4 regions of the Streptomyces violaceus genome follow, and region 1 is predicted to be linked to each of the others. Evidence: riboswitches for the same ligand, from Rfam matches in the RefSeq annotation. Region 1 holds a riboswitch; each other region holds the start of a gene.
What was found. A riboswitch is a leader RNA that binds a small molecule or an ion and turns the genes downstream of it on or off. The one in region 1 is predicted to bind cobalamin.
Positions count from the first base shown of each region.

Region 1 (3,334 bases):
GCCACCCGCTTCTCGCCCTCCCGCGCGGGCGTCTTCGCGCAGATGGTCCCGAAGTCGGCCGTGCCGCGCGGCCGGGCCGCCTCGGAGGAGTCCTCGCTCACCGCGAAGCGGAAGCCCTGCACGTCGCCGTCCGAGGGACGGGCCATGGACGGGCCCTGGGTGGCGTAGACCCAGCGGTCGCCGTCACGGTCCCAGAACGACCAGTACCGGTAGCCGGCGGCCTGGGCCTGGCCCGCGCCCGCGCACAGCAGGAGCGAGGCCAGGAGGAGAACGGCCCGGCGGATCACGACTGCTGCCTCTTCTTGCGGCCGGTGAAGAGGAAGCCGATGCCGATACCGGCGACGAGGCAGACCCCGACGTACCACCAGACGCCGAAGAAGCCCGACTCCGAGTCGTCCTTCTCGTCGGTCGCCGAGGGCTGTTCGGGGGCCTTCGGGGCCGGGCCCGTCGCGATGAGCTGCTTCACCAGGTCCGTGCCGCCGAAGTCACGCGGGTCCGTGCCCGTCGCGTGCGCGGCGAAGATCAGCTGGGCGTAGGCGGCGGGGCCGCCCTGCTCGGCCCAGGTGGCGGAGTTCTTCTCCAGCCACCGCACGGCCTTACCGGCCTGCTCCGTGTCGCCCTGCGCGGCGAGCGCCACGACCGCGTCGGCGGTGTTGCCGTGGTCGGGCTGGGGGTCCGAGCCGGCGAGGGCGGACGTGAGGTGGTCGTCGTCCTTGGCGAGGGTCTGGGTGAGGTAGGCGGCTCCGTTGGCGGCGGCCTGCTGCGGCGTGGAGGGATCCTCCGTGCACGTGGCGTCGGACTTCTTGCCCGCCTCCACCACCATGCCCTGGCCCAGGGCGCCGAGGACACCGGCCGCCGTGGCGTCCGCGTTGGCGGTCAGCTCGCCCTTCTTGTCGGGCTGGAACGCGAAGGCGCCGTCGTCGTCCCCGCTGCAGGGGAGGGCGAGCTTCAGCAGGGCGTCGTAGGGCGACTTTCCGCCCTTCTCGACCTGGTCCGGCTTCGCACCGGCGGCGGCGAGCGCGCCGATGACGACGGAGGTGGAGTTGGCGTCGGTGGGGCCGCCGGGCGCGTAGCCCCAGCCGCCGTCCTTGTTCTGGACGGACTTCAGCCAGCCGACGGCCTTGTCGGCGACGGCGTCGTGCCCGCCGAGCGCGGCGAGGGCCTGGACGGCGGCGGCCGTCTGGTTGCTGTCCACCATGGTCTTGGCGTCGCACGCCGTGGCCGGATCGGCACGGTAGGGGGCGAACCCGCCGTCCGCGCACTGCTGCCGGACCAGCCACTCCACGGACTTGGCGGCCGGCTTCTCACCCACCGTGTCCTGGGCCAGCAGGGCGAGCGACTGGCGCCAGACGCCGTCGAACTTGGGATCCTTGTCCCCGTACAGAGCGGAGGGGAACGCCTGGGACGGCGAAGGAGACGGCGCGGCGACGGCCGGCGTGGCGGCGCCGATCACGGTGACGGCGGCCAGGACCGCGGCGCTGCGGCGGACGTTCATGATCGGCGAGTGCCTCTCCCTGTGAGGGAGCCGGGCAGCACGGGACACCCCGGCGGCTCGGCTCCGTATACCTCGACGGTGCCGTGCACCGGCGGGCGCCGGGCACGTGAGCCGGTCACGATCCGTACGGGGCGATCCGGCTCACCGCCTGCCTCGGCGGGCGGTTCACGGTTGCGGGTCAGCGCCGGAATTGCACCGGCTTCTCCCTGTACGGGTGATGACGACCCGCCTACTGTACCCGCACGTAGGAAAACGCCCGGGAGCGGTTCCCGCCCTCCGAGGACGGGCCGGGTGGAGCGCTGACCTACTGGCCTGGTGAGAAGTCGAACTGCTCCACCACGCCGAGGAGTTGATCCTGTCCGTGGGGCAAACCGGTTAACGTGAAGCTCCACGACCACACGCAGGAGCGTCCATGACTGACCAGGTGGAGAACTCCGAGCAGGAGCCGCTCTCCAAGATCGATACCTCGGTTCCGCACTCGGCCCGGATCTGGAACTACTGGCTGGGCGGGAAGGACAACTACGAAGTCGACCGTGTGGCCGGTGACGCGTTCCGCGAGATCTTCCCCGGTATCGAGACCGGGGCCCGCGCCGCCCGCTACTTCCTCGCCCGCGCCGTCCGCCATCTGGCCGCCGAAGAGGGCATCCGCCAGTTCCTGGACATCGGCACCGGGCTGCCCAACGTGGACAACACCCACCAGATCGCCCAGCGGGTGGCCCCGGAGAGCCGGATCGTCTACGTCGACAACGACCCGCTGGTGCTGGCCCACGCCCGCGCGCTGCTCACCAGCACACCGGAAGGCGTCACCAACTACGTCGACGCCGACCTGCGCAAGCCGAGCACGATCGTCCGGGAAGCCGGGAAGACGCTGGACTTCGACCAGCCCGTCGCGCTCATGCTGATGGGCATCCTCGGCCACATCGAGGACCACGACGAGGCGCGCTCGATCGTGTCGCAGCTGGTGGACGCCCTGCCTCCCGGCAGCTATCTCGTCCAGTACGACAGCACCGACACCAGTGAGGACTACGTCAGGGCCATCGGGCAGTACAACGACGGCGGCTCGATCCCGTACATCCTGCGCAGCCCCGAGCAGATCGCCCGCTACTTCGACGGTCTGGAGCTGCTGGAACCGGGCGTCACGTCCTGCTCGCGCTGGCGTCCCGACGCCGAGGCCCTGGGCCTGCCCGCCGAGGTGCACCAGTACGGCGGTGTCGCCCTCAAGCGCTGAACCTCCCCGGGAGCCCCGGGGGTCCTCGCTCAGGTCTCCTGAAGTATGCGGTGCAGGATGGTCGGAGTCTCGTCCGGTGACTCGGCTTCGACCACCAGCCGGTTCATGGCATCCCAGTAGCGCTCGATGTCGGCCGGCCGGTCGGGATAGAGCGCGGTGGTGAGCTGCTCGAGGTAGACCACGTCGGGCAACTGGCCGCCGGGCAGCCGCAGGATGGTGACCGGACCGCCCTCCGCGGCATGCCCGCCGGAGAGGAACGGCAGGATCTGGACGGTGACCTGCGGCAGCCGGCAGATCTCGATGAGATGTCTGAGCTGGGCGCGCATCACGGCCGGCCCGCCCACCGGGCGCCGCAGCGCCGCCTCGTCGATCACGGCCCAGAGCTGGGCCGTGCCCGGCTGCCGGTGCAGGATCCGCTGCCGGGTCATCCGCAACGCCACCCGGCGGTCGACCTCGCGTGCGCCGGCGTCGACGTGGGTGAGCTGGACGGCGGCACGCGCGTAGTCGGGGGTCTGGAGCAGCTCGGGAACGCGCTGTATCTGGAAGCAGCGGATGACGCTCGCCGCCTGTTCCGCACCGAGGTAGGACTGCGTCCAGGAGGGCACCACGTC
Region 1 is NZ_CP107911.1:6,360,118-6,363,451, forward strand. Features, by position in the region: gene OG542_RS28635 (SCO2322 family protein) at 1-287, opposite strand, end outside; gene OG542_RS28640 (prenyltransferase/squalene oxidase repeat-containing protein) at 284-1,495, opposite strand; cobalamin riboswitch at 1,617-1,747, opposite strand; gene OG542_RS28645 (SAM-dependent methyltransferase) at 1,908-2,723, shown strand; gene OG542_RS28650 (helix-turn-helix domain-containing protein) at 2,753-3,334, opposite strand, start outside.

Region 2 (3,334 bases), 4.7 Mb from region 1:
GCCAAGGTGCAGAACGTCCTCATCCTGGCGCAGGTCGCCTGTCTGCTGGTCTTCGCCGTGGTGGCGCTCTACCGCGTCTACGCCGACACCGGCACCCTCGACTCCATCGAACCGGAGTTCAGCTGGCTCGATCCCTTCGGAGCGGGCGGGGCGTCCCTGACCGCCGCCCTGCTGCTGGGCGTGTTCATCTACTGGGGGTGGGAGTCGGCGGTCAACCTCACCGAGGAGACCGAGGACTCCGCCACCGCCCCCGGCAAGGCGGCCGTGTGGTCGACGGTGCTGCTGCTGGTGACCTATGTGGCGGTCGGCTTCGCGGTCGTGGCCTACGCCGGAACGGCCTACCTGGCCGAGAACGCGGCGGAGGAGGAGTTCATCTTCGCGCTGCTCGCCGAAGAGGCGATGGGCGGCTGGGACTGGGTCGTGCTGCTGGCGGTGTCGACGTCCGCGCTCGCGTCCACGCAGACGACGATCATCCCGGCGTCGCGCACGGGTCTGTCGATGGCCCGCCGGCACGCGCTGCCCGCGCACTTCGGCCGCATCAACCCCCGGTTCCGCACCCCCGACGTGAGCACCTGGTGGGTCGCCGGCATCGCCATCGTCTGGTATCTCGTCCTCTACCACATCAGCGAGAACGCCCTCTTCGACTCGCTGACCGCGCTGTCCCTGCTGATCGCGTTCTACTACGCGCTCACGGGTGTCGCGTGTGCGGTCTACTACCGCCGCCAGCTGACCCGCAGTGTCCGCGACTTCTTCCTGATCGGGCTCGGCCCCCTGGTCGGTGCCGGGCTGCTGGCGTGGCTGCTGGTGGAATCCGTGGCGGACATGTCCGACCCCGCCAACTCCTACAGCGGCGTCTCGTGGTTCGGGCTCGGTCCCCCGCTGGTCATCGGTATCGGCATCATCGTCACGGGCGTGATCCTCATGGTCGTGTGGCGGCTGATGGCCCCCGTTTTCTGGTCGGAACACCCCAGCGTGGTCGACCCCGGCCTCGTCCCCGGCAAGCACGGCAAGGAGTCCTGAGATGTCGGTGGTCCTCGGCTACGACGAATCCCCGGGCGCCCGGCGCGCGCTGCAGGTCGCGATCGAGGTGGCGTCCGCGTACGGCGAACCGCTGGTGCTCGTCTACGGCGCCGCGGCCCCCGGCGTCACGGGGGACGAGTACACGGCGCACCACGAGGCCGTCCGCGAGGCCGGACACTCCGCACTCGGCCACGCGGTCCGGGTGGCCGGGGAGGCCGGCGTGCGCACCACGGTCGAGATCATCGACCAGCGGCCCGCGCAGGCCCTGATCGACGCCGCGGCGCGCCATCGCGGCAGGGTGATCGTGGTGGGCACATGGGGCGAGAGCCCGGTGCGCGGGGCGCTGTTGGGCTCGACTCCCCACAAGCTGCTGCACCTCTCGAGCGTCCCCGTCCTCTGCGTCCCGGCCGCCGAGTCATGAGACGTCCGTGCGGGGCCTCCCCCGTGGGCTGAAGACGTACAGGTCGAGGATGTCGGGCAGGGGGGCGACACCGGGGCCGCCCTCGCGGACCCAGGAGACGACGTCCTCGGTCGCGGCCGGGTCGTTGACCAACCCGAGCCACACCGGCCGGGCCCCGGCGGCCCGGCCCGCCGCGGACGGCTGTACGACGATGACGTTGGCCTGGTCGCAGACGTCGAGGCACTCGGAGACCCGCACGGGCGCCGCCTCGCGCAGCCGCTCGGTCTGGGCCGTGTGGTCGACGCCGGTCACCTTGCCGCTGCCGCAGCAGCAGTCCCGGCACACGACGACGCGGCACGGAACCCCTCCGGCCGGGGTTGCGGACATGCCCGCACCCTTCCTCTCTCCGGGGAGATCCGCCCCGGTGGTTCGTCGAGGAGGCGACCGCGTGAGTCTCCTGGCTCCCGGCCGAGGCCGGTCACAGTGGCGGGACCGCGCCGGATTCACACCGGCTTCCTCGTTCCGCCGTCGCCTTGTTCGACGATCATCCTCGCATGCGGCCGTCGCTCGACGAGGGCGCCAAGGTCTCACCCCGCACCGACCACCTGGGCGCGAGCCGGGTCATGTCCCTTCCCTGAGCGGGTTGGGCAGCGGAAGGTAGCGGGCGTCGGCGCCGTCCGCGCCCGTCCAGCGCAGCAGGAGGTTCGTCTTGGCGGGGAGGGTGGGCGAGGTGAGCAGGCCGGAGATCTCGGGCAGGTCGTGGCGGGCGAGTTCGCGGCGGGCGGCGGGCCAGGGGTCGAAACCGGGGTGGCGTTCGGTGAGGGCGGCGGCGATCTCGGTGAGGTGGTTGACGACCAGGCAGTACACGAGCCGCTCCCAGCCGGCTTCCCGGGAGACGTCCGGCAGCAGTTTCACGCCCTCGGCGTCCCGGTACAGCGCCTGCACGGGCAGGCCGTCGGCGTCCACGGCGACCAGGGTGTTCTGCAGATGAGCCTCGATGACGACGCCGTGCCGGGCGAAGGCCTCCAGGGCCGGGGGCACCACCTGCGCCAGATACGCCGCCCACCAGGCCCCGGGGTCGGCGGCGCTCTCGAGCGGGCTGCCGTCGAAGCCCTCGACGAGTCCGGCGGCGAGCAGCGGGGTCGCGCCGGGCCGGAGACGGCCGGCGAAGCCGTCTCGGACGAGGACGGCCAGGGCCTCGAAGGCGAAGTCGGCGGTGCGGTACCCGCGGTCGCCGAGCCAGGCCGGGGGGCCGTCGAACGTCTCGAAGGCGGCGCACACGGCCGCGTCGGTCCGGCGCAGGGCGAGCAGGTCGTGGCGCCACAGCCGGCGGATGTCGTTGGTGATGCGCACGTCCAGGCTGAACTTCAGGAAGAGGTCCTGCCCGGGTGCGTAGAGCGTGCGGATCGCGGCCGTGGGCCAGGTGTCGAAGGCGGTCGTGCCGAGCCGGACCAGCCTGCCGTCCGCGAAGGCCGCGGCGAGTTCCGCGCTCGCCAGGTCCAGCTGCCAGGGGTGGGCCGGCAGCAGCCGGTAGCCGGGCGGGGCGGTGCCGAGGGCGTCGAGGGCCGCGGTGTCGCCCTCCTCGACGACGGTGTCCTCGCGCAGCCCGAGCAGGATCAGCGGGAAACGGGCGTACGCCTCGGGCGCGTACGGCAGCCAGCCCGCGGCCGGGCCACCGCCGCGCGCCTTGGGGGCGGGGTGGTGGGTGTGGCCGGTGAGGAGGCACTGTTCGGAGCGCAGGTAGGGGTCGCCGGGCGGGGTCACGCCGTCCCGGGCCTCCAGCAGGGCGGCCACGGCGTCCCTGCTGTCGATCATTTCGGCGGGCAGTTCGTGGTTGGACAGCCCGGTGTGCCGGCGCAGTTCCTCGGCGACGAGTTTGACCAGCTCGGTATGGCCGACGCGCTGCCAGCCGTC
Region 2 is NZ_CP107911.1:1,696,048-1,699,381, forward strand. Features, by position in the region: gene OG542_RS07630 (APC family permease) at 1-1,020, shown strand, start outside; gene OG542_RS07635 (universal stress protein) at 1,022-1,441, shown strand; gene OG542_RS07640 ((2Fe-2S) ferredoxin domain-containing protein) at 1,436-1,807, opposite strand; cobalamin riboswitch at 1,855-1,981, opposite strand; gene OG542_RS07645 (IucA/IucC family protein) at 2,042-3,334, opposite strand, start outside.
Region 2: another riboswitch for cobalamin. It lies ahead of OG542_RS07640 ((2Fe-2S) ferredoxin domain-containing protein); the one in region 1 lies ahead of OG542_RS28640 (prenyltransferase/squalene oxidase repeat-containing protein).

Region 3 (3,334 bases), 5.7 Mb from region 1:
GTGAGGGACTGCGCGTACCTCGTCCAGCGCACGGTCATCGGCTCGGGGCGGGAGATGTCGCCGGCCAGGATCGGCGGGCGGACGTAGCGGGTGCCGTAGGACTGGACCCAGCCGTGCTGCGTGGCGAGATACCCGGTGAGCTGCTCCGCGAAGTACTGGACCATGTCGTTGCGTTCGGCCTCGCCGTGTACCAGGACGTCCAGTCCGGCCTTCTCCTGGAAGGAGATCACCTCCTGGATCTCGGCCTTGACGCGCTCCTCGTAGCCGGCCGTGTCGATACGGCCCGCGCGCAGGTCCGCCCGGGCGGTACGCACCTCACCGGTCTGCGGGAAGGAACCGATCGTGGTGGTCGGCAGCAGGGGCAGACCGAGCCGGGCGCGCTGGGCGGCGGTCCGCTCGGCGTACGGCAGCGAGCGGCGGGCGTCCGCCTCGGACACCGCGGCCGTGCGGGCGCGGACGGCCGGGTCGCGGGTGATCGGGGAGTTCGCCCGGGAGGACAGGTCGGCCCGGTTCGCGGCGAGTTGCGCGGCGATCGTGTCCGTACCCCGAGCGAGCCCGCGCGCGAGGGTGACGACCTCGGCGGTCTTCTGCCGCGCGAAGGCGAGCCAGCGCAGGACCTGCGGCTCGATGTCCCGCTCCGCCGCCGTGTCCAGCGGGACGTGCAGCAGGGAGCAGGAGGCCGAGACGTCGACCCGGTCGGCCAGGCCGAGGAGCGTGCCGAGCCGGGAGAGCGAGGCCGCCAGGTCGTTGATCCAGATGTTGCGGCCGTTGACGACACCGGCGACCAGCCGCTTGCCCGGCAGACCGCCCACCGCGGCTAGATCGTCCAGGTTGGCCGCCGCCGACTCCGTGAAGTCCACCGCGAGTCCCTCGACCGGCGCCTTCGCCAGCACCGGCAGGGCGTTCCCGAGCCGGTCGAAGTACGAGGCGACCAGCAGCTTCGGCCGGTCGGTGAGGGCTCCGAGGTCCCGATAGGAGCGCTCGGCGGCGTTCAGCTCGGCCGGGGTCCGGTCCTGGACCAGGGCCGGCTCGTCCAACTGGACCCACTCGGCGCCCGCCGCGCGCAGGTCGGCGAGGACCTCGGCGTACACGGGCAGCAGCCGGTCCAGGAGCGTGAGCGGCTCGAAGTCCGCGGGCGCACCCGGAGCGGGCTTGGCGAGGAGCAGATACGTGACGGGGCCCACGAGGACGGGGCGCGCGGTGTGGCCGAGCGCCAGCGCTTCGCGCAACTCGGCGACCTGCTGGGACGAGTCGGTGGTGAACACCGTGTCCGGACCCAGCTCGGGCACCAGGTAGTGGTAGTTCGTGTCGAACCACTTCGTCATCTCCAGCGGCGCCACGTCCTGCGTGCCACGTGCCATGGCGAAGTAGCCGTCCAGGGCGTCCGCCTCGACGGCGTCCCGGTGGCGGCGGGGGATCGCGCCGACCATGACGGTGGTGTCCAGGACGTGGTCGTAGAACGAGAAGTCGCCCGTCGGGACCTCGTCGATGCCGGCGTCGGCCAGCTGCCGCCAGTTCGAGGCGCGCAGGCCGGCGGCGGTGGCCCGGAGGGCGTCGGCGGTGACGCGGCCCTTCCAGTAGCCCTCGATCGCCTTCTTGAGTTCCCGGTTCTGTCCCTGGCGGGGGTAGCCGTACACGGTGGCCCGTGCTGCCGCGGCTGCGGGCTTGGTGGTCACGGAGATCTCCTTCGCGAGACGAATCCCTGAGATCCCGGCGACGGGACGAGAGCGCGAAGGGGTGACCAACCGGACGGAGATGACCTCGCGCGGCACAGCGCGGTAATCCGCCTGGTAGGTACGCCGACCCGCCCTCGAGGTCACCGGAATGTCCGCGCACGCATCGTCCGCGCGCGGGCAGTTGGCAGGTCTTCGGACTCGCGGGCACGTTCTCACCATCTGAGAACACCTACTGGCCGTCGCTTCCCGGGCCCTTCGTGGGCCCAGTGCGTATGACGGCGGTCGTTCCCGCTCACCGCTGCGGGGCAGTCCCGGATTCCCACCGGGTTCCCTCTTGCGACGCGTCCCGCCTGGCTGACGGGGCGAACCAGCTGCACCGCCAGCCTATACACGGGAAGGCCGGGGAAGCGACCCTCAGCCGCCGCTCACCGGCCGCCCCGCCGCGAGGGCGGCCAGTTCGTCCGGGGTGCGCGGACCGGGCGCCGACGCGGTCAACAGCCCTTGCGCGCGCAGGAGATCCGCGGCGGCGGCACCCCACGGCAACCGCAGTCCCGCCTGCCGAAGGAGATCGGTCCGTGCCAGTGCCGAGGGCGCGGGAGCGATGTGCACACCGTCCGGGGTGAGGAGCGCCGCGTCGTCGGCCCAGCGCAGGGCGAGATCGACGTCGTGGGTGGCCATCACCACCGTGGTGCCGCTCGCTCGCAGTCCGTCGAGCGTGCTGAGGAGCCGTTCCTGGCCGTCGGGGTCGAGTCCGGCCGTCGGCTCGTCGAGGACGAGGACACGGGGCCGCATGGCGACCGCCCCCGCGATGGCGGTCCGTTTGCGCTGCCCGTAGGAGAGCAGATGGGTGGGCCGGCCGGCCAGGGCGGTGATGTCCAGGGCGGCGAGCGCCTCCGCCACCCGCGCCCGTACCTCCGCATCGGCCAGTCCGAGGTTCAGCGGCCCGAACGACACATCCTGCTCGACGGACGCCGCGAACAGCTGGTCGTCCGGGTCCTGCACCACGAGCTGGACGGTCGTCCGCAGCCGGGTCAGGCCCTTGCGGTCGTACGTCACCCGCTGCCCGTCGACCGTCAACCGCCCGTCGTTCGGCCGCAGTCCGCCGCTGAGCAGCCGCATCAGCGTGGTCTTGCCGCTGCCGTTGCGGCCGAGCAGCGCGAGCGCCCGCCCCTCGCGGATATCGAAGTCGAGGCCGCTGAGCACGGTTGGGCCGTCCTCGTAGGCGAAGGACGCGCCCCGCAGGGCGACGAGGGCGGGCTCGCTCATGTCGGCGGCCTTTCCAGTACGAAGGTGAGGACGGCCAGTGCCGCGAGGAGCGCGCAACTGGCGACCGTGAAGCGGACGGAGACGCGGGCCTCGGGCACCAGGACACGCAGGGTGCCGTCGTAGCCGCGCCCGGCGAGCCCGGCCTGGAGGCGGGCCGCCCGGTCGAAGGCCCGGACGAACGCGGTGGCGCCGAGCCCGCCCAGCGAACGCCAGGCGGCGGCCCGCGTGATGTGCCCCAGCCGGGCGGCCTGCGCGTCGCGGATCCGGCGCACGGAGTCCAGCAGCAGAAAGCTCATGCGGTACGTCACGAGTGCGACATCGACGACCGGCGCCGGGATGCCGGCCCGGACCAGGCGCGGCAGCAGGTCGGACATGGGCGTGGTGAAGGCGAA
Region 3 is NZ_CP107911.1:703,240-706,573, reverse strand. Features, by position in the region: gene metE (5-methyltetrahydropteroyltriglutamate--homocysteine S-methyltransferase) at 1-1,676, opposite strand, end outside; cobalamin riboswitch at 1,843-2,063, opposite strand; gene OG542_RS03255 (energy-coupling factor ABC transporter ATP-binding protein) at 2,091-2,942, opposite strand; gene cbiQ (cobalt ECF transporter T component CbiQ) at 2,939-3,334, opposite strand, start outside.
Region 3: another riboswitch for cobalamin. It lies ahead of metE (5-methyltetrahydropteroyltriglutamate--homocysteine S-methyltransferase); the one in region 1 lies ahead of OG542_RS28640 (prenyltransferase/squalene oxidase repeat-containing protein).

Region 4 (3,334 bases), 650 kb from region 1:
GATCCTCGCGATTGTGGTGGTAACCGCACTTGCGTTCGATTTCACGAACGGTTTCCACGACACCGCGAACGCGATGGCCACGACCATTTCCACGGGCGCCATGAGACCGAAGATCGCGGTGGCCATGTCCGCGGTCCTCAACCTGGTCGGTGCCTTCCTGTCCGTCGAAGTCGCGAACACGATCTCCAAAGGCCTCGTCGACGAGGCCGGCATCCGTCCCGAGGTCATCTTCGCCGCCCTGGTCGGCGCGATCCTCTGGAACCTGCTGACCTGGCTCGTCGGTCTGCCGTCCAGTTCGTCGCACGCCCTGATGGGCGGCCTGATCGGCGCGACGATCGCCTCAGCGGGCGTCGGCGCGGTGCACGGAGACGTCCTGGTCACCAAGGTGCTGATCCCGGCGATCGCCGCCCCCCTGGTCGCGGGCATCGCCGCGCTGCTCGCCACCCGGCTGACGTACTCCCTCGGCAAGAAGGCCGACGGCGACGCCTCCAAGAAGGGCTACCGGGCCGGCCAGATCGCCTCCGCGGGCCTGGTCTCGCTGGCCCACGGCACCAACGACGCCCAGAAGACGATGGGTGTCATCACCCTCGCCCTGGTCGCCGGCGGCGCCGTCGCCCCCGACTCCGACCCGCCCATGTGGGTCATCCTCTCGGCGGGTATCGCCATCGCACTGGGCACCTACCTCGGCGGCTGGCGCATCATCCGCACCATGGGCAAGGGCCTGACCGACCTCCAGCCGCAGCAGGGCTTCGCCGCCCAGACCAGCGCGGCGACGGTCATCCTGGCCTCCTCGCACCTCGGCTTCTCCCTCTCCACCACCCACTCCGTGTCCGGCGCGGTGATGGGCGCGGGGCTCGGCCGCAAGGGCGGCGTGGTCCGCTGGTCGACGGCGACCCGGATGTTCGTCGCCTGGGGTCTGACGCTGCCGGCGGCGGCCCTGGTGGGCGCGCTCGCCGAGTACGTGACCGGCTTCGGGAACTGGGGTACTGCGGTCGTGGCGATCTTCCTGGTCGCCTCCAGCGCGGTGATCTGGAAGCTGTCGCGCCGTGAGGTCGTCGACCACACGAACGTCAACGAGGTCGAGGAAGAGCCGGCCGGTGTCGTCACCACCGCGATCGCCGCGGTGACGCCGCCTCCGGCGGGCCCGTCCGAGGAACTGGCCGCCACGATCCCGGCCCAGGCCGCGGCCGATCGGAAGCCCTCCACCACGACCACCCCGGTCTGATCCCGCCCACCCGGTGACAAGGAAGAATCTCTGAGATGAAGATCGACTGGGCGACCCTCGGCTCCGTCTTCGGCGTCAGCCTCGTGGCCACCGTGACCCTCGTCGGCCTGTTCACCCTCGGCATCACCGGCCTGTCGCGCCGCGAGCGGGCGGTGGCGGCGGGCGGGTCGGCGGGGCTTGCGGTGACGGGGGCGTATGCGTGCTTCGCGGCGTGTGCGGCGGCTGTGGGGTATGGGATCTATCTGATCGTGGCCTGATCCACGGCCGATTCCGCCGGGCGGGTACGGGACCTGGTTCCGCACCCGCCCTGCTGCGTTTCATGGGCATGGGGACTCCAGCGTCGCCCCGGCTCTCTCGTCGGCTCGCTCGACGATGAGTTGATGTCGCGTCAGGCCGAGGTCGCCGTTGGCTTGTACAGGATGCCCGTCTCCTGGGCACCCGCAAGCGGGGCGGAGGAACGTTCCCCGCACAGGGGAATTCACCCCGAGCCGGTCCCCGGGAGCGGAGCGTCGTGCCAGCGGTGTGGGCTTGTCCACACTCTCCCCTCGCAGGTCAACGGCAAGTTGACGGTTGTTCGCGGCCGTGGTGGACTGCCGGGGCCAATACGGCGGCAGGAGAGGAAGCCGGTGGAAGTCCGGCGCGGTCCCGCCACTGTCACCGGGATATCAATCACCGGGAGCCAGGAACTCTCACCGCCGGTCTCGTCGAACCAGGGCGTGGACACCCTGAGTGAGGACATATCGCCATGTTCGGCTGCCGATCGAGGGTCAGTACCCCACCGTTGCCCGCCCCCGTGGCCGGCTGAGCCCATGGGTGCCGGTCGCGTCCACGCGTACGGTGCCGCCGTCGGTCTGATCGGTGACCTGCTGCTCGGTGATCCTCGCCGGGGGCATCCGGTCGCCGCGTTCGGGCGGGCCGCGGGTGTTGTGGAACGGGTGTTGTGGCGGGACCACCGGGGGTGGGGCGCGCTGCACACCGTGGTGTGTGCGGGCGGGGCCGTCGCGCTGGGGGCCGTCGCCGCGCGTGCCGTGCGTACCTCCGCTGTCGCGTCGGTCGGGCTGACCGGTGTCGCCACCTGGGCCGTCGTCGGGGGGACTTCGCTCGCCAGGGAGGCGCGGGCCATCGGGCGTGCCCTGGAGGCCGGGGACGTCGACGCGGCCCGTGCGCGGCTGCCGCATCTGTGCGGACGGGATCCGCAGGCCCTGGACGCCGACGGGATCGCCCGGGCCGTCGTCGAGTCCGTCGCGGAGAACACCTCCGACGCCGTCGTGGGGGCGCTCGTGTGGGGGGCCATGGGCGGCGTGCCGGGGCTTCTCGGGTTCCGGGCCGTCAACACCCTCGACGCCATGGTCGGGCACAAGTCGGCGCGGTACCGGCGATACGGGTGGGCCTCCGCGCGGCTGGACGATGTCGTGGGGTGGCCGGGGGCCCGGCTGACCGCCGTGCTCGCGGCCGTGGCCGGGGGCGATCCGCGGGGAGCCGTGACGGCCTGGCGTGCCGATGCCGCCAAGCATCCGAGTCCCAACGCCGGGCCCGTGGAGGCCTCGTTCGCGGGGACGCTCGGGGTGCGGCTGGGCGGGACCCTGTCCTACGGCGGGCGGGTCGAGCACCGGCCCGTCCTCAACGGCGCGGGGCGCGGCGTCGGCACCCGGGACATCGAACGGGCCGTACGGCTGTCCAGGCGTATCGGCTGGCTCGCGCTCGGCGTCTGTGTCGCCGCGCGCCACATCGTGAAGGGGCGTACGTCATGACGGGCGGTGGGCTTCTCGTCGCCGGCACCACCTCCGACGCCGGCAAGAGCGTCGTGACCGCCGGGATCTGCCGGTGGCTGGTGCGGCAGGGCGTCAAGGTCGCGCCCTTCAAGGCGCAGAACATGTCCCTCAATTCGTTCGTGACGCGGGAAGGCGCCGAGATCGGGCGGGCGCAGGCCATGCAGGCGCAGGCGTGCCGTGTGGAGCCGACCGCGCTGATGAATCCCGTGCTGCTCAAGCCCGGCGGCGAGCAGAGCAGTCAGGTCGTGCTGCTGGGCAAGCCGGTCGGGGAACTCAGCGCGCGCGGGTACCACGGGGGGCGGCAGCAGAGGCTGCTCGGGACGGTGCTGGACTGCCT
Region 4 is NZ_CP107911.1:7,011,604-7,014,937, reverse strand. Features, by position in the region: gene OG542_RS31535 (inorganic phosphate transporter) at 1-1,225, shown strand, start outside; gene OG542_RS31530 (hypothetical protein) at 1,261-1,482, shown strand; cobalamin riboswitch at 1,795-1,933, shown strand; gene OG542_RS31525 (cobalamin biosynthesis protein) at 2,035-2,976, shown strand; gene OG542_RS31520 (cobyric acid synthase) at 2,973-3,334, shown strand, end outside.
Region 4: another riboswitch for cobalamin. It lies ahead of OG542_RS31525 (cobalamin biosynthesis protein); the one in region 1 lies ahead of OG542_RS28640 (prenyltransferase/squalene oxidase repeat-containing protein).